Regions from separate parts of the Streptomyces sp. NPDC127114 genome, predicted to be linked through region 2. Evidence: riboswitches for the same ligand, from Rfam matches in the RefSeq annotation. Region 2 holds a riboswitch; the other holds the start of a gene.
What was found. Region 2 has a riboswitch for thiamine pyrophosphate ahead of thiC (phosphomethylpyrimidine synthase ThiC). Riboswitches for the same ligand answer to the same signal wherever they lie in the genome.
Positions count from the first base shown of each region.

Region 1: linked by a shared signal. The riboswitch ahead of ACFVGS_RS15515 (thiamine ABC transporter substrate binding subunit) and the one ahead of thiC (phosphomethylpyrimidine synthase ThiC) in region 2 are both predicted to bind thiamine pyrophosphate.

Region 1 covers NZ_JBHXTJ010000012.1:147,267-155,955, forward strand. Annotated here, with positions in the region: gene ACFVGS_RS15505 (MFS transporter) at 1-1,475, shown strand, start outside; gene rlmN (23S rRNA (adenine(2503)-C(2))-methyltransferase RlmN) at 1,533-2,639, shown strand; TPP riboswitch at 2,669-2,799, shown strand; gene ACFVGS_RS15515 (thiamine ABC transporter substrate binding subunit) at 2,883-3,980, shown strand; gene ACFVGS_RS15520 (ABC transporter permease) at 4,022-5,635, shown strand; gene ACFVGS_RS15525 (ABC transporter ATP-binding protein) at 5,635-6,657, shown strand; gene ACFVGS_RS15530 (hypothetical protein) at 6,709-7,698, opposite strand; gene ACFVGS_RS15535 (hypothetical protein) at 7,827-8,689, opposite strand, start outside.
Region 2 covers NZ_JBHXTJ010000032.1:27,901-36,589, forward strand. Annotated here, with positions in the region: gene ACFVGS_RS27180 (IclR family transcriptional regulator) at 192-917, shown strand; gene ACFVGS_RS27185 (SsgA family sporulation/cell division regulator) at 1,055-1,489, shown strand; gene ACFVGS_RS27190 (YibE/F family protein) at 1,513-2,856, opposite strand; TPP riboswitch at 2,929-3,075, shown strand; gene thiC (phosphomethylpyrimidine synthase ThiC) at 3,070-4,860, shown strand; gene ACFVGS_RS27200 (hypothetical protein) at 4,920-5,768, opposite strand; gene ACFVGS_RS27205 (metallophosphoesterase) at 5,930-7,162, opposite strand; gene ACFVGS_RS27210 (LacI family DNA-binding transcriptional regulator) at 7,444-8,550, opposite strand.

The sequences.
Region 1 (8,689 bases), on a different contig from region 2:
CCACGGTCACCGGGATCCAGGGCGCGATCACCGCGTACACGCTGGTGATGGCGATGCTGATGATTCCCGGCGGCACGGTCGGGGCGCTGATCGGCCGCAAGCGCGCCTTCATGATCGGCTGTCTCGTGTACGGCTGCGGATCGCTCACCACGGCCCTCGCGCCGAACCTGACCGTCCTGCTGATCGGCTGGTCGTTCCTGGAGGGTGTCGGCGCGGCGCTCATCATGCCCGCGATCGTGGCCCTGGTGGCCGGGAACTTCCCGACGGAGCGGCGCCCGGCCGCGTACGGCGTGGTGGCGGCCGCCGGAGCCGTCGCCATCGCGCTCGGGCCGCTGATCGGCGGTCTCGCCACGACCTACTTCTCCTGGCGCTGGGTCTTCGCCGGCGAGGTGCTGCTCGTCCTCGTCATCCTCGTTTTTGCCCGCCGCATCGCCGACGCGCCGGTCACCGAGCCGCCGCGGCTCGACCTGTTCGGCGCGTTCCTGTCCGCCGCCGGTCTGGGGGCCTTCGTCTACGGCGTGCTGCGGGCCGGCGCGTGGGGCTGGGTGCGGCCCAAGCCCGACGCGCCCGCCTGGCTCGGTGTCTCCCCGACCGTGTGGCTGGTGCTCGCCGGTCTGCTGCTGCTCTGGTTCTTCCTGCGCTGGGAGGCCCGGCTCGCCCGCGGCGGCGGGGACCCGCTGGTGGACCCGGCGATGCTGCGGAACCGGCAGCTGACCGGCGGACTGACCATGTTCTTCTTCCAGTACCTGGTGCAGATGGGCGTGTTCTTCCTCGTCCCGCTGTACCTCTCCGTGGCCCTCGGTCTGTCGGCGCTGTCGACCGGTGCCCACATCCTGCCGCTGTCGGTGACCCTGCTCGCGGCCGCGCTGCTGATCCCGCGCTTCTTCCCCGACGTCTCCCCGCGCCGGGTGGTGCGGCTCGGCGTGTTCGCCCTGCTCGCGGGGGCGGTCGTCCTGATGGCCGCCCTGGACGCGGACGCGGGGGCGGAGGTCGTCACCCTGCCGCTGCTGCTCATCGGGCTCGGCATGGGCGCGCTGGCGTCCCAGCTGGGGGCGGTCACCGTCTCCGCCGTCCCCGACGAGGAGAGCGCCCGGGTCGGCGGTCTGCAGAACTCCGTCACCAATCTCGGCGCCTCCATCGGTACGGCGCTCGCCGGGTCGATCATGATCGCCGTGCTCACCTCGTCGTTCCTGACGAGCGTCGACCAGAACCCGGCGATCCCCGCCGAGGTGAAGAGCCGGGCCTCCGTGGAGCTCCAGAGCGGCATCCCGTTCCTGTCGGACGCCCAGCTCTCGGACGCCCTGGACGAGGCGGGCGTCGACCCCGCGGTCGCGGACGCCGCCCTCGACGCGAACGCCGCCGCCCGTCTCGACGGCCTGCGCGCGGCCCTCGCGATCCTCGCCGGCGCGTCCGTCGTCGCGCTGTTCTTCACCTCCCGGATCCCGGGGACGCAGCCCGGCCGGGCACGGCCGTGACGGCCGGCCGCCTTCGGCTCTTGGACACCGGCCGCGGTCTGCGACACTGGTAGGACCATGCCCAAGCCCGGAGAACTCACTTTCGTCGCCCCGCGCGGAGCCAAGCAGCCCCCGCGGCACCTCGCCGACCTCACGCCCGCTGAGCGCAAGGAGGCGGTCGCCGCGATCGGCGAGAAGCCGTTTCGCGCCAAGCAGCTGTCCACGCACTACTTCGCGCGGTACGCGCACGACCCGGCGGAGTGGACCGACATCCCCGCCGCGGCGCGCGAGAAGCTCGCGGGGGAGCTGCTGCCCGATCTGATGTCGGTGGTGCGGCACGTCTCGTGCGACGACGACACCACCCGTAAGACGCTGTGGCGGCTGCACGACGGCACGCTCGTGGAGTCGGTGCTCATGCGCTACCCGGACCGGGTGACCATGTGCATCTCCTCGCAGGCCGGCTGCGGCATGAACTGCCCGTTCTGCGCGACCGGCCAGGCCGGGCTCGACCGGAACCTGTCGACCGCCGAGATCGTGCACCAGATCGTCGACGGCATGCGCGCGCTGCGTGACGGCGAGGTGCCCGGTGGTCCGGCGCGGCTGAGCAACATCGTCTTCATGGGGATGGGCGAGCCGCTCGCGAACTACAAGCGGGTGGTCGGGGCGATCCGGCGGCTGACCGACCCCGAGCCGGACGGTCTCGGCCTGTCGCAGCGCGGCATCACGGTGTCCACCGTCGGCCTGGTGCCGGCGATGCTGCGGTTCGCGGACGAGGGCTTCAAGTGCCGGCTCGCGGTGTCGCTGCACGCGCCGGACGACGAGCTGCGCGACACCCTCGTGCCCGTGAACACCCGCTGGAAGGTCCGGGAGGTCCTCGACGCGGCCTGGGAGTACGCGGAGAAGTCCGGACGCCGGATCTCCATCGAGTACGCCCTGATCCGCGACATCAACGACCAGGCCTGGCGCGGCGACCTGCTGGGCCGGCTGCTCAAGGGCAAGCGGGTGCACGTGAACCTGATCCCGCTGAACCCGACGCCCGGCTCCAAGTGGACCGCGTCCCGCCCCGAGGACGAGAAGGCGTTCATCGAGGCCATCGCCGCCCACGGCGTGCCCGTCACCGTCCGTGACACCCGCGGACAGGAGATCGACGGTGCCTGTGGACAGCTGGCCGCCGCCGAACGCTGACCTTGTACTCTGAGCTCGAACACATCTGCATATTCCGACAGGGGAGCGCCACAGCGCTGAGAGTGCGGTGACCTGCCTGGCCAGAGCCAGGCACAGCGACCGCAGACCCTCTGAACCTCGCCCAGGTCATTCTGGGTAGGAAGTTCGGTCGTAACTCGAGCTGTTGCGCCCTGCCCGCGCCCGGTGTTCCCCGGCGCGGGCAGGGCCGCGTCTCCTTCTGGTCACACCCAGGAGGACATTCACGTGAACACCAGGAAGGCGGCCGCCGCCGCGCTCGCCGCGGCGCTCGGCATCGGCACCCTCGCCGCCTGCGGCACCGACGACGTCAGGGACGCGGCCGGGAAGACGGACACGCCCGCGCCGAAGACCGTCACCCTCGTCAGCCACGACTCGTTCAACGCCTCCAAGGAGGTGCTCGCCGAGTTCACCAGGCAGACCGGTCTCACGGTCAAGGTGCTCAAGAGCGGCGACGCCGGCGAGGCGGTCAACAAGGAGATCCTGACCAAGGGCTCCCCGCAGGGCGACGTGTTCTTCGGCGTCGACAACACCCTGCTGTCCCGCGCCCTCGACAACGGCATCTTCGTCCCGTACGAGGCGAAGGGCCTGGACCGGATCCCGGCCGCGCTGCAGCTCGACAAGGAGCAGCACCGGGTCACGCCGATCGACTCCGGCGACATCTGCGTCAACTACGACAAGCAGTACTTCGCCGACAGGAAGCTGGCCCCGCCGCAGACCTTCGACGACCTGGCGAAGCCGGCGTACAAGGACCTCCTCGTCGTCGAGAACCCCGAGCGGTCCTCCCCGGGCCTCGGCTTCCTCCTCGGCACCGCCGCGAAGTACGGCGACACCGGGTGGCAGGACTACTGGAAGAAGCTCAAGGCCAACGGTGTGAAGACCGTCGACAGCTGGGAGCTGGCCTACAACCAGGAGTTCTCCGGCTCCGCCGGCGGCAGGAAGGCCAAGGGCGACCGTCCGCTCGTCGTCTCCTACGCCTCCTCCCCGCCGGTCGAGGTGCTGTACGCCGACCCGCAGCCCACGGTGGCGCCGACCGGTGTGTCCACCGGCACCTGCTTCCGGCAGACGGAGTTCGCGGGCCTGCTGAACGGGGCGAAGAACCCCGAGGGCGGCAAGAAGCTGATCGACTTCCTGATCTCCAAGAAGTTCCAGGACGACATGCCGCTCCAGATGTTCGTCAACCCCGTCACGAACGACGCGACGCTCCCGGAGCTGTTCACCAAGCACGGCGTGGTGATCGAGCAGCCCTACGCGATGGAGCCGAAGAAGATCGCCGACAACCGTGACCAGTGGATCCAGCAGTGGACCTCGCTCGTCCTGAAGTAGTCGTCCCGGACCGGCGGGGAAGCGCGGCGCGGCTGGGCCTGATGGCCCTGCCCGTCGTCTTCTTCGCCGTGTTCTTCGCCTGGCCCGTGGTCTCGATCGTCGAGCGCGGGCTCAGGCCGGACGGCCACTGGGAGCTCGGCCGGTTCGGCGAGACGCTGACCCGGCCGGAGATCCTGGACGTCCTGTGGTTCACGCTGTGGCAGGCGCTCGCCTCCACGGCCCTCACGCTGCTGGTGGCGCTGCCCGGCGCTTACGTCTTCGCCCGCTTCGACTTCCCCGGCAAGCGGATCCTGCGGGCCGTGGTCACCGTGCCGTTCGTGCTGCCCACCGTCATGGTCGGCACCGCCTTCCTCGCGCTCGTCGGCCGCCGGGGCCTCCTCGACGACTGGTGGGGGGTACGGCTCGACACCACCGTGTGGGCGATCCTCCTCGCCCATGTCTTCTTCAACTACGCGGTCGTCGTCCGCACCGTCGGCGGCCTGTGGTCACAGCTCGACCCGCGCCAGGAAGAGGCCGCCCGGGTCCTCGGCGCCTCCCGCCTGCGCGCCTGGCGCACGGTGACGCTGCCCGCGGTCGCCCCGTCGGTCGCCGCCGCCGCGCTCATGGTGTTCCTGTTCACCGCGAGCTCCTTCGGCATCGTGCAGATCCTCGGCGGCCCCGCGTACTCCACCCTGGAGACCGAGATCTACCGGCAGACCGCCGACCGGCTCCAGCTGTCCACGGCGGCCGTCCTCACGATGGTGCAGTTCGTCGCCGTCGCCGTGATCCTCGCCGTGCACGCCCGGACCGTGCGCCGCCGGGAGACCGCGCTGAAGCTGGTCCCCGCCGAGCGCACCGCCCGCCGGCCGCACGGCGCCGGCCAGTGGGCGCTGTTCGGCGGCGTCCTGCTGTCGATCGCGCTGCTGGTCCTCGCCCCGCTCGGCGTCCTCGTCGAGCGCTCGTTCGCCACTCCGGCAGGCTACGGCCTCGACTACTACCGGGCGCTGCAGCACGTCGACGACAACGGCACCTTCCTCGTGCCGATGACCGACACCATCGTCAACTCGCTGCAGTACGCGCTGGCCGCGACCGGCATCGCCGTCGTCATCGGCGGCCTCGCGGCGGCGGCCCTCACCCGGCGTGCGGGGCGGCTGGTCCGCGGCTTCGACGCGCTGCTGATGCTGCCGCTCGGGGTGTCCGCCGTCACCGTCGGCTTCGGCTTCCTCATCACCCTCGACGAGCCGCCGCTCGACCTGCGGGCCGCGTGGATCCTCGTCCCGCTCGCCCAGGCCCTGGTCGGCGTGCCGTTCGTGGTCCGCACCATGCTGCCCGTGCTGCGCGCGGTCGACGAACGCCTCCGCGAAGCCGCCGCCGTGCTCGGCGCCTCGCCGTGGCGGGCCTGGCGCGAGGTCGACCTGCCGCTGGTGCGGCGCGCCCTGCTCATCGCCGCCGGATTCGCCTTCGCCGTCTCCCTCGGCGAGTTCGGGGCGACCGTGTTCATCGCCCGCCCCGACAACCCGACCCTGCCGGTCGCCGTCGCCCGGCTCCTCGGGCGGCCGGGCGAGCTCAACTACGGCCAGGCCATGGCCCTTTCGACGATTCTCATGGTGGTGTGCGCGGTGTCCCTGCTGCTCCTGGAACGGCTCCGCACCGACCGGACCTCGGGAGAGTTCTGATGCTGACGCTGACCGGCGCGACCGTACGCTTCGGGGCCCGCGCCGTCCTCGACGCGATGGACCTGGAGGTCGCCGACCACGAGATCGTGTGCGTGCTCGGGCCCAGCGGCAGCGGCAAGTCGACACTGCTGCGGGCGGTCGCCGGGCTGCAGGCGCTCGACGGCGGACGGGTGCTGCTCGGCGGCGTCGACCAGAGCGGTGTGCCCGTGCACCGCCGCGGGGTCGGCCTGATGTTCCAGGACCACCAGCTCTTCCCGCAGCGGGACGTCGCCGGGAACGTCGCCTTCGGGCTGCGCATGCACGGCGTGGCCAAGGCCGAACGGGCCGCCCGGGTCGAGGAGCTGCTCGACCTCGTGGGCCTGCCCGGTGCCGGGCGGCGGGCCGTGTCCGCGCTGTCCGGCGGCGAGCAGCAGCGCGTCGCGCTCGCGCGGGCCCTCGCGCCCCGCCCCCGCCTTCTCATGCTCGACGAGCCGCTCGGCCAGCTCGACCGCGGTCTGCGGGAACGGCTCGTCGGCGAACTCCGGAGACTGTTCCGGCAGTTGGGCACCACGGTGCTGGCCGTCACGCACGACCAGGGCGAGGCCTTCGCGCTCGCCGACCGGGTCGTCGTCATGAACGAGGGGCGGATCGCCCAGTCGGGAACGCCCCTCGACGTGTGGCGGTCCCCGGCCTCCGCGTTCGTCGCCCGGTTCCTCGGCTTCGACAACGTCGTCCCGGCCACCGTCACCGGCACGGCCGCCGACACCGTCTGGGGCAAGATCCCCGTCCCCGACGGCTCCCCGCAGGGAGAACGGCTCCTCCTCGTCCGCCCGGCCGGCGTCCGCCTCACCGCCTCCGGCGACGGCCTCGCCTGCCACGTCGCCTCCCGCACCTTCCGCGGCGACCACGTCGCCGTGACCCTCCGCCCGGCCGAGGGTCCCCCGCTGGAGGCCGAGTTCGCCCTGCGGGACGCACCGGACGCGGGCACGGACGTGGACGTGGAGTTCCGGGCCGAGGACGTCGTCGTCCTGGACAGCCCCTAGGTTCCGTCCGGCGGACCAGGGCCGGACAGAACCCACGGGGTGTCTCGCCGATCATGCCGGGCTTGCAATCCCCTGGGCACTGCCGGGCGGCCGGCAGTGGACGCAGGTGCTCCGGGTGCTCCGCTGGTAGCCGAGGGTCGCCCGGCCGAGGGCCAGGCCGAAGAGGGAGAAGCCGCCGTAGGCGACGACCACCACCCACGGCGCGTGGTCGGTCAGGCCCGACTCGACGACTCCCGCCCCGGCGAGGAGGCCGAGCACCGCCAGGAACAGCCCGAACGGGGCCAGCGCCGCCGCCCCGGCCCAGCCGAGAGCGAGCAGCGGCGGCCGGGGGAGCCGCCGGCCCCACGGCCGGGTCAGGGCCAGTGCCAGACCCATGCCGAGCACCGCCAGGACGGCGGTGACGTCGACCCCGTGGTCGTACAGCCACAGCCCCAGGTCGCTCGTGTACTCCGGATCGGCGCCGGGCCGGCCGGTCCCGGTGTAGCCGAAGGTGAGGCCCAGGGCCCAGGCCGTCTTCAGCGCCGTGTAGGGGACGAGCGCGGCGACGGCCACCAGTCCGGCGCGGCCGGCGTCGGTGGCCACGGCCGGGGCGCGTCCGCCGCAGTGCGGACAGCTGCCGAGCCGCCGGCGCCGGTGGGCCAGGGCCGCGCCCGCCCACAGCACCGCCCCGAGCACCGCGCACGCCTGGTTGGCGAGCGCCGCCCAGTCGGTCGGCGGCTGGTTGCGCGACAGGAAGAACAGCAGGTGCAGAGGGCTGAGGAGGAAGACGAAGCCCGAGGTCACACAGAGCCCGACGACGGCCCAGGCCGCCGTCGCAAGCCATCGGCCGTGCGGCCGCCGGAGCATCGCGTACGCGAGGACCGCGGCGGCTCCGTACAGCGCGGCCGTGGCCGCCTCGAAGCCCGTACCGGTCCCCTTGCCGAGCAGCGCGTAGCCGAACGCCGGGCCGGTGGCGGCGGCGAGGGCCGCGCCCGACGCGTACGCCAGGGACCAGAGCAGGGCGGCCGGGCCCGACCGGGCGGGCCAGTTCTTCGTGGTCATGGCACGAGCCTGGCGGGCGGCGGTTGTCCCGGCGTCGGCCCACGGTCGTCACCGTCTCCGTCGCGCGGGGGAGGGCCACTCCACCGGCCGCGCAGCCGGGGGCCCAGGGGGTCCGGTCGTGGACCGCGTCAGCCGCGCAGCGGGACCGCCGCCAGGGCGCCCACCGCCCAGGTGAGCGGGACGAACACGGCGAGCAGGACGCCGGCCCGCAGCAGGGCCGTGGTGCGCAGCACCGTGGGAGGCGCGCCGAGGCGGAGCAGGGCCTCGGTGGTGTGGGTGCGGGCCTGCTTGGACTCCAGGGCCGCCGAGAGCAGGGTCGCGGTGGTGCAGGCGACGACGAGGGTGGTGCCCAGCCAGGTCAGCGGGCCGAGGGAGCCGCCGTTGACCGCGTATCCGGCGACCGCCCCGGAGCCCACGGCGCAGACCACGCCGAGCGGCCGGCCGATGCGGCGGGACTCGTCCATCAGGACGCGGCCGGCGAGGAGCCGGACCGCGCCGGGGCGGACGGTCTGGAGCAGCCGGCCGCACCCGTGGGTGAGGCCGGGGCCCATCATCGCGAGGCCGACGGCGGTGAGGACCCAGCCCGCGAGGACGCCGCCGCCGTCGCCACGGGCCGCGTACGTCTCGACGGCGAGGCCCACGGCGAGCAGCGCCACGCCCCAGGGCAGTCCCGCGGTGGGCGAGGGCTCGGTGGTGGCGGGCTTGCGCGGGCGCAGGGCGAGGCCGGCGGCGGTGGCGGCGGTGACAGGCACGATCGCGAGGAGGGTGAGCGCCGCGGCGAGGGGGACCGGCCGGTCGGCGGCGAGCAGCTCGGCGGCGGCGCCGTCGAAGGGCAGGCCGGTGATGTCGCCGCGCAGGTGGAGGTAGACCAGCAGGGCGACGGAGGAGCCGAGGGTGCAGGCGACGGCCGTGGAGGTCGCGGCGATGGCGGTGAGCCGCCCCGGGCCGAGGCCGATCGCGGACAGGCCGGGGCGCGGCCTGGTGCTGGGGT
Region 2 (8,689 bases):
GCGTAGACCTCCGCAACGACGCGTGATCGTGTCTGCCCCCGGACGGGTCCGCCACCGGACCCGCCGGTCCCAGGCCGCGGCGGGCGCGCGGGGGCGGCCCCCGCGGGCGGGTGCGACGCACTCGTCGACACGCCTGGGGGTGACCTTTGGCCACTGCTTCGCAGCCCGCTGCTCCTACTCTGATCGGTTCCGTGCAGCGGGCGCTGAGACTCCTGGAGGCCGTGGGCTCCCACGAGGACGGTGCTCCCGCCAAGCAGCTCGCGCGCGAGGCCGGACTTCCGCTTCCCACCGCGTACCACCTGCTCCGCACCCTGACGCACGAGGGCTATCTGCGCCGCGAGAAGGGTGTGTTCGTCTTCGGTGACGCCGCCGGCCGACTGGTCGGCGGCGGAGTTCTGCAGAATCGTCGCACCAAGATCGAAGACTCTCTCGCCCACTGGCGGGACTCCATCGGAGTCCCCGTCTACTTCGCCATCTACCGCGAGGGCGAGATCGAGCTCGTCGCCGTCGCCGACACCCCCGCGGCCCCCGCCGTCGAGGAGTGGGCCGACTTCCGGGAGACCGGTCACGCGCACGCCATCGGGCAGTGCCTGCTGAGTCAACTGGATCTGAAGGCTCGTCAAGACCACCTCGACCGCCACCCGGTGGAAGCCATCACGCCGTATACGGTGCGTAATCGACGGTCCCTTTTGAACCGTTTGGGCGGTATGGGGCGAATGGAACCCCTGGTGGAGCGTCAGGAATATGCGCTCGGCACGGTCTGTGCGGCCATTCCCATCACCGCGGGGTCCACGGCGGCCGCGATGGCGATTTCCCTCCCTCTTCACCAGGAAGAACGATTGCTACCTGCTATCGGTCGGCTACAGAATGAGATCGGACGGCTCTTCAGTTCGCTCGCGTTCTCTATCAGTATCTGAAAAATCACTCCTTGTGATCTGCTAGCGCGTACAGCACGATTGCGTCAAGAGGGCCATGGGGGATCATTCCTGGCCGTTTCGACCACAGCTTTCAGCAGCGTGTTTACACAACTGCTCCATCTACTGCGGGGTACATGATGCGAGAGACGGTTCAGGCCGAGGTCCTGATGAGCTTCCTCGTCTCCGAGGAGCTCTCCTTCCGGATCCCGGTGGAACTGCGATACGAGACCCGCGACCCCTATGCGGTGCGGATGACGTTCCACCTCCCCGGAGACGCGCCCGTGACCTGGGCCTTCGGGCGCGAGTTGCTGCTCGACGGGATCAACCGCCCCAGCGGGGACGGCGACGTGCACATCGCGCCGACCGACCCCGAGGGGCTCTCCGACGTGATGATCCGTCTTCAGGTGGGCGGCGACCGCGCCCTGTTCCGCGCGAGCGCACCGCCGCTCGTCGCCTTCCTCGACCGTACGGACAAGCTCGTCCCGCTCGGGCAGGAAGAGACATGGGGCGACTTCGAGGACAGCCTGGAGGCTGCCCTCGGCCGCATCCTGGCGGAGGAGAACGCCGGTTGACCCGCGAGGGCTGACCGCCGGGCCTACTTGGCCCGGCGCCGCCGTCCGCCGCCGCCGGTCCGTGCCGGGCGCTGTCCGCCGGTTCCCGGGCCGGGCCGGTCCGCCGAAACCACCAGTGCCGCAAGGCCGGTGGTGATCGGCACCGAGGCGACCAGACCGATCGAGCCGACCAGCGTCCGGACGATCTCCTCGGCCACCAGCTCGCTGTTGGCGACCGTCCCGACGCTGCTCTGCGCGATCGAGAACAGCAGCAACAGCGGCAGCGACGCGCCCGCGTAGGCCAGGACCAGGGTGTTCACCACCGAGGCGATGTGGTCGCGGCCGATCCGGATCGCGGACCGGTAGAGCCGTCGGGGGCCCATCGTCGGGTCGGCCTGGTGGAGTTCCCAGACCGCCGAGGTCTGCGTCACCGTCACGTCGTCGAGCACGCCCAGCGAGCCGATGATGATTCCGGCGAGCAGCAGACCGGACATGTCGATGTCCGGGTACAGGCCGTGGATGAGGCCGGTGTTGTCGTCCGTGTTGCCGCTGAGCGAGGCCCAGTCGATGAAGAGCGAGCCGAGCAGACCGATCAGCAGCAGCGAGACCAGCGTGCCCAGCACCGCGACCGAGGTGCGGGCCGACAGGCCGTGGCACAGGTAGAGCGCGATCAGCATGATCGCGCTCGATCCGACGATGGCGACCAGGAGCGGATTCGATCCCTGAATGATCGCCGGCAGGATGAACAGGGTCAGCACCACGAAGCTCGCCGCCAGCGCGATCAGCGCCATCACGCCGCGCATCCGGCCGACGACCACGACGGCGAGCGCGAAGATGCCGGCGAGCACGATGATCGGCAGCTTCCGGTTCACGTCGGTGACGGAGTACTGGAGGTCCCGCGGCGCGTCGGGGGCGTACGCCACCACCACGCCCTGCCCCTCGTGGAGTTGCCGCGGCGCGTCCGGCTGGACGATCTCGGTGAACCTACGGCCCTTGTCCTGACCGGTGGTGACCTCGACGGTCGCCTTCTCGCACTGCCCCTGCTGGGCGTTGACCGCCTCGCGCCCCTGCGGGGTGGTGGTGTCGCCGGTCGGCGGGACCTGGGCGGCGTTCACGTCCTTGCAGTCGACCCGCTCGACGGAGACGACCTTGCCCTGCTCGGTCTGCCGGTCGAAGCCGACGCCCGTGCGCTCGTGCCCGGGAGCGCCGCCCGGCCACAGCACCACGAGGCCGACGACGACGGCGGTGGCGAAGGGGATGAGCACCGCGGCGATGACCTTCCGCAGGTGCCGGGAGACGGGTGCGGCGGGGCCGTGGCCGTGCGCATGGCCGTGCCCGTGGCCGTGCCCGTCGCCGTGGGGTTCGTGGGGCTGCTGCGTTGACGTCACCGACCGATCATCGCAAGAACGTGGAGGCCCCCACTGTTCAGCACGCCAGGGATGACGCTAGCGTGGTGACACCTTTGCACACGCGGGAGCTCGGAGCACCGGGCTGAGAGGGCGCTGATCACCGTACGCGCGTACCGATGTACGTACGGGAGGAGGCTGCGCCGACCGCCGAACCTGTTACCGGGTAATGCCGGCGTAGGGAGATTCGGTCTCATGACCATTCAGGATGCACGCACGCCTGCCTCCGACCAGGACCAGAGCGGCCCGCAGGAGCGCACGCCGGGCTGGCACAAGGGCTACGTCGAGGGTTCCCGCCCCGACATCCGGGTGCCCGTCCGCCAGGTGCACCTCACCAACGGCAAGGACGTGACGCTGTACGACACGTCCGGTCCGTACACCGACCCGACCATCGACACCGACGTGCGGCGCGGACTGCCGCCGCTGCGCGAGAACTGGATCATCGCGCGCGGTGACACGGAGGAGTACCCGGGCCGTCCGGTCCGGCCCGAGGACGACGGCATCAAGCACACCTCGCCGCGCGGCGGCGGGCTGAGGAACCTCGACGCCGTCTTCCCCGGCCGCCCGCGGCTGCCCCGCCGGGGCCGCGACGGCCAGGCGGTGACGCAGCTCGCGTACGCCCGCCGGGGCGAGATCACCCCGGAGATGGAGTACGTCGCGATCCGCGAGAACGTCTCGCCCGAGGTCGTACGGGAGGAGATCGCGGCGGGCCGCGCGGTCCTGCCGGCCAACGTCAACCACCCGGAGATCGAGCCGATGATCATCGGCAAGCGGTTCCTGGTGAAGGTCAACGCCAACATCGGCAACTCGGCGGTCACCTCCTCCATCGAGGAGGAGGTGGAGAAGATGACGTGGGCGACCAAGTGGGGCGCCGACACGGTCATGGACCTCTCCACCGGCCGCAACATCCACACCACCCGCGAGTGGGTGCTGCGCAACTCCCCCGTGCCGATCGGCACCGTGCCGCTCTACCAGGCCCTGGAGAAGGTCGACGGCAAGGCCGAGGAGCTGACCTGGGAGATCTACAAGGACACGGTCATCGAGCAGGCCGAGCAGGGCGTCGACTACATGACGGTGCACGCCGGCGTGCTGCTGCCGTACGTGCCGCTGACCGCCCGCCGCAAGACCGGCATCGTCTCGCGCGGCGGCTCGATCATGGCCGCCTGGTGCCTCGCGCACCACAAGGAGAACTTTCTCTACACGAACTTCGAGGAGCTCTGCGAGATCCTCGCGGCGTACGACGTCACGTACTCGCTCGGCGACGGCCTGCGGCCCGGCTCGATCGCGGACGCCAACGACGCGGCGCAGTTCGCCGAGCTGAAGACCCTGGGCGAGCTCAACACGATCGCCAAGCGCCACAACGTGCAGACGATGATCGAGGGCCCGGGCCACGTCCCGATGCACAAGATCAAGGAGAACATCGACCTCCAGCAGGAGATCTGCGAGGAGGCGCCGTTCTACACGCTCGGCCCGCTGACCACGGACGTCGCTCCCGCGTACGACCACATCACGTCGGGCATCGGTGCGGCGATGATCGCCTGGTGGGGGACGGCGATGCTCTGCTACGTCACGCCCAAGGAGCACCTCGGTCTGCCGAACAAGGACGACGTGAAGACCGGCGTCATCACCTACAAGATCGCGGCGCACGCGGCGGACCTGGCCAAGGGGCACCCGGGCGCGCAGGAGTGGGACGACGCGCTGTCCGACGCGCGCTTCGAGTTCCGCTGGGAGGACCAGTTCAACCTGGCCATGGACCCGGACACGGCTCGTGAGTTCCACGACGAGACGCTTCCGGCGGAGCCCGCGAAGACGGCGCACTTCTGCTCGATGTGCGGCCCGAAGTTCTGCTCGATGAAGATCTCCCAGGACATCCGCCGTGAGCACGGCGGTGACCTGAAGGCGGACGAGATCGAGGCGGGCATGGCCGCGAAGTCGGCCGAGTTCGCCGCCGCCGGGAACCGGGTCTACCTGCCGATGGCGGAGTAGCCGGGGCCCGTCCCGTACGTGCCGGCCCGCGAGACTCGGGGGAGTCGCGGGCCGGTGCCTCACTCCGGCCGGTGATCCGGCGGGCCGAAGTCCGGGCTGGTGAAGTCCGGGCTCGAGTAGGTCGGGCGGGGTGAGGGGGTGCCCTCGGCCGGGCTGGTGAAGTCCGGGCCGCTGTAGCCGACCTTGGGTATGCGGCCGGCCGGCGGCGGGGACTGCCGGGGGAGCGCCGGAGCCGTGGCGGCCTCGGCGGGCGTGGCGGCCAGCGCCTCGCGCAGGAAGGGCAGTACGCCGCGCTCCAGGAGCGCCTGGCGCCAGGCGTCCCTGGCGCGTGACAGCTCGTCGTCGGGAGTTCCGGCCGGGACCTGCGTGGCGCCGTTGCGAAGAGCGGTGACGAGGAGTCCGGCCGCCGCCCAGAGCAGGCCGGCCGCGGCGACGGCGCCGAAGAACAGGCCCGCGGTGAGCAGGGTGTCGGCGAAGGCCGGGGGCGGGTCGAGCATCTTCAGGACGGCGCCGACGAGGAGGACGACGACCGCGGCGGTGCCCGCGAGGAGCGGTGCGAGGACGGTCACGACGGCGACGACGCCCGCGCCGTCCGTGTCGGCCGGCACCTCGCCCGTACCGCTTCGGGTGCCGCTTCCCGTACCGCTTCCGCTTGCGCCGCCCGTGCCCCGTGCCGCACCGCGGACCTGCTCGCGGATCTTCACGAAGTGGTCGTACTCGGTCGCGGCCGCCGTGGTGATGAGCGCGGTCGCGTTCAGGGCCATCGCGCGCAGCTGGGCGGGGCTGAGCCGGGTCCCGGCCTCGGCGAGATCCGGGTGGTCGTGCGCGTTGCGCAGTGCCTCGTCGACGACCCGCTCGTACTCGGCGCGGTCCTCGGTCAGCAGGTGCGGAGCCACGTTCATGTGCATCCCCCGATGCTCCGTAGGGGCCGGAACCGGCCGTGCTCGACGGCGGATCAGGCGGAAACGGAGGAGAGCCTGCTACGGATGAGCCGATGGTAGGGCGGTTACGGCACGCGGTGACAGGGTGTTCCCGGAAATCGCCTTCCCCGGATGCGGAGGGTTATGCGTCAGGCGGGCAGCGGGAGTTGGACGACCAGCAGCTTTCCGGCCATGGTCACTCCGCCGTCCATCGCGATGGCGAGACCGTCCGCGTACACGTGCGGGCCGTCGACGACCGGGCGCTCGCCCTCCTCGCCGTCCTCCGTGCCGACCTGGCCGAGAAGGTACGGGATGGGGCTGTGGCCGTGGACGATCCGGCTGCCGCCGTAGGTGCCGAGCAGCTCCCGCACCGCCTGCGGGCCGGCGGCCTCGTCGCGGAACGCGAAGCGCTTGGTGAACTTCCGGAACAGGTCCCAGACCTCGTCCGCGTCGTTCCGGTTGAGGATCTCGTGGACCTTGTCGTTGACGTCCTCGATGGTGTCGCCGTACTCCAGATACGCCGTGGTGTCCGAGTGCAGGAGCAGGTGGCCGTCCTGCTCGACGACGGCGTCGAGCCGGGACATCCACTGGAGGTGGACGTCCTGGAGGCGGTCCATGTCCTGCTTCTGGCCGCCGTTGAGCAGCCAGGCGGCCTGGAAGGTGGCGGTGCCGGCGCCGGAGCTGACCGGTGTGTCGCCGAACCGCTTGGCACCGATCAGGAGCAGTTCGTGGTTGCCCATGAGGGCCTTGCAGTAGCCGCCGGCGGCGGCGGCCTCGGCGGACAGGCGCATCACGAGGTCGATCACGCCGATGCCGTCGGGCCCGCGGTCGGTGAAGTCGCCGAGGAACCACAGGCGGGCGTTGCCGGCGGCCCAGCCGCCGTTCTCGTCGATGAGGCCCTGGGCGCGGAGCGCCTCCAGGAGCTCGTCGAGGTAGCCGTGCACGTCGCCGACGACGTAGAGCGGGCCGGGGCCGTCGCCCGGCGCGGAGGCCGGGGCCGGCTGGGGCACGGGCGTGACGTGGACCTGGACGGTGTCGCCCCGGTTGATGATCGGCAGGTCGCGTTCGGTCGGCGTGTACCCCTCGGGCGGCTCGTCCTCGGGGAACGCGTTTCCGGGGTGGCCCGAGGCGAGCGAGCCCAGGTGGAGCGTCGCGTCGGCGGGAGCGGCCGCGGGAGCAGCGGGAGCGACCGCCGGGCCGGAGGCCGGAGCGGCCGCGGGCGCGGGCGCGGCGGGAGGCGTGGGTGCGTCGGCCGGGAACGGCTCGGCCGCGTGCCCCTGGACGGGCACCCGGGCGTACGGAGGTACACGGAAGTCACGCAACGTCGCCGTGCGCACCACGGGTTCCTGCCCGGCCCCCTGTGTCATCGACCCCTCCACCACCGTCGCGATGCCCTGCACATCGCGGACCGGCCTGGTCGTGGTGGTCCGCGGTGTCGTCCGCCCATCATAGGAATGAGGGTCCTCCTGTGTGACGCACCAGGGGTGGTGAATCCGGGTCCACTCCGGGTTCACCGGTTGTTTCGCCCGAATTGAGAAGGTCCAGGCCAGGGAACGGGCAGGGCCGCCCAGAGGTTTGGCCCTGCCCGTTCCCAGAGGTGCGGCCCCCGCCCCGCACCTCTCGCCCCCCTTGTGGTCGTCCTGCGCGGTCCCTCTTCCGGGGTTCAGTCCTTCGAGGGAGAGCGTGGCGGGCTCACCGTCGTCCGCGGCGAGCGTCGCTGGGAGGAGGTGCGGACGATCAGCTCGGTCGGTATCACCTGCTCGACCGGGCCGTCCGTCTCGATTCCCTCGATGGCGTCGATGAGGAGCTGGACGACGGCGGTGCCGATCCGGCGTGGCTTGAGCGAGAGCGTCGTGATGGGCGGTTCGGTGTTGGCGTAGACGGTCGACTCGCTGCAGCAGACGAGCAGCAGGTCGTCGGGCACCCGCAGCCCGTAGCGGCGGGCCGCCGCGAGCAGGTCGGTGCCGTTGGGGTCGAAGAGCCCGTACACGGCGTCGGGCCGGTCGGGTCGGGCGAGCAGGCGGTCGGCGGCGACGGCGCCCGCACAGGGGTCGTGCGCGGGGTAGGCCTCGTAGACGGGGTCCTGGCCGACCCGTTCGCACCAGTTGAGGTACGCGGTGGTGGAGAGCCGGGTGTACGTGTCGGTGGTGGTTCCGGTGAGCAGGCCGATCCGGCGGGCGCCGGCGGCGGCGAGGTGGTCGAGCAGGTCGAGGACGGCTGCCTCGTGGTCGTTGTCGACCCAGGCGGTGACCGGGAGGGTGCCGGCGGGGCGGCCGTCGGAGACGACGGGCAGCCCCTGCCGGACCAGCTCGGTGACGACCGGGTCGTGGTCGGAGGGATCGATGACGACGGTTCCGTCGAGGGCGACGTTGGACCAGACGTCGTGTCGTGAGGTGGCGGGCAGGATGACGAGGGCGTAGCCGCGGGCGAGCGCGGCGGACGTCGCGGCCCTCGCCATCTCCGCGAAGTACGCGAATTCGGTGAAGGTGAAAGGTTCATCCCCGTACGTCGTCACGGTCAGGCCGATGAGTCCCGACTTGCCGGTACGGAGGGTGCGGGCTGCCGCGGACGGGCGGTAGCCCAGTCTGTCTGCGACCTCGCGGACGTGACGGCGGGTGGCGTCCGGGAGCCGGCCCTTGCCGTTGAGCGCGTCGGAGACAGTCGTGATGGAGACTCCGGCGGCGGCGGCCACGTCCCGGATGCCCGCTCGGCCCTGCCGGCTTCCCCGGGTCTGTGCCCGGCTCACCTGGTGCTTCCCTGCTGCTGTCATGGCGAGCCGATAGTAGGGCGATGGGGGCGGGTTGGGCCGGTCGCATATGCAGACATTGACAGGCACGTTTCTGCATGATCGAGATTCAAGAAATGCCTTGGAAACAAAGGAAGTTCAGGTCGGAGGCATGGGGCCTGTG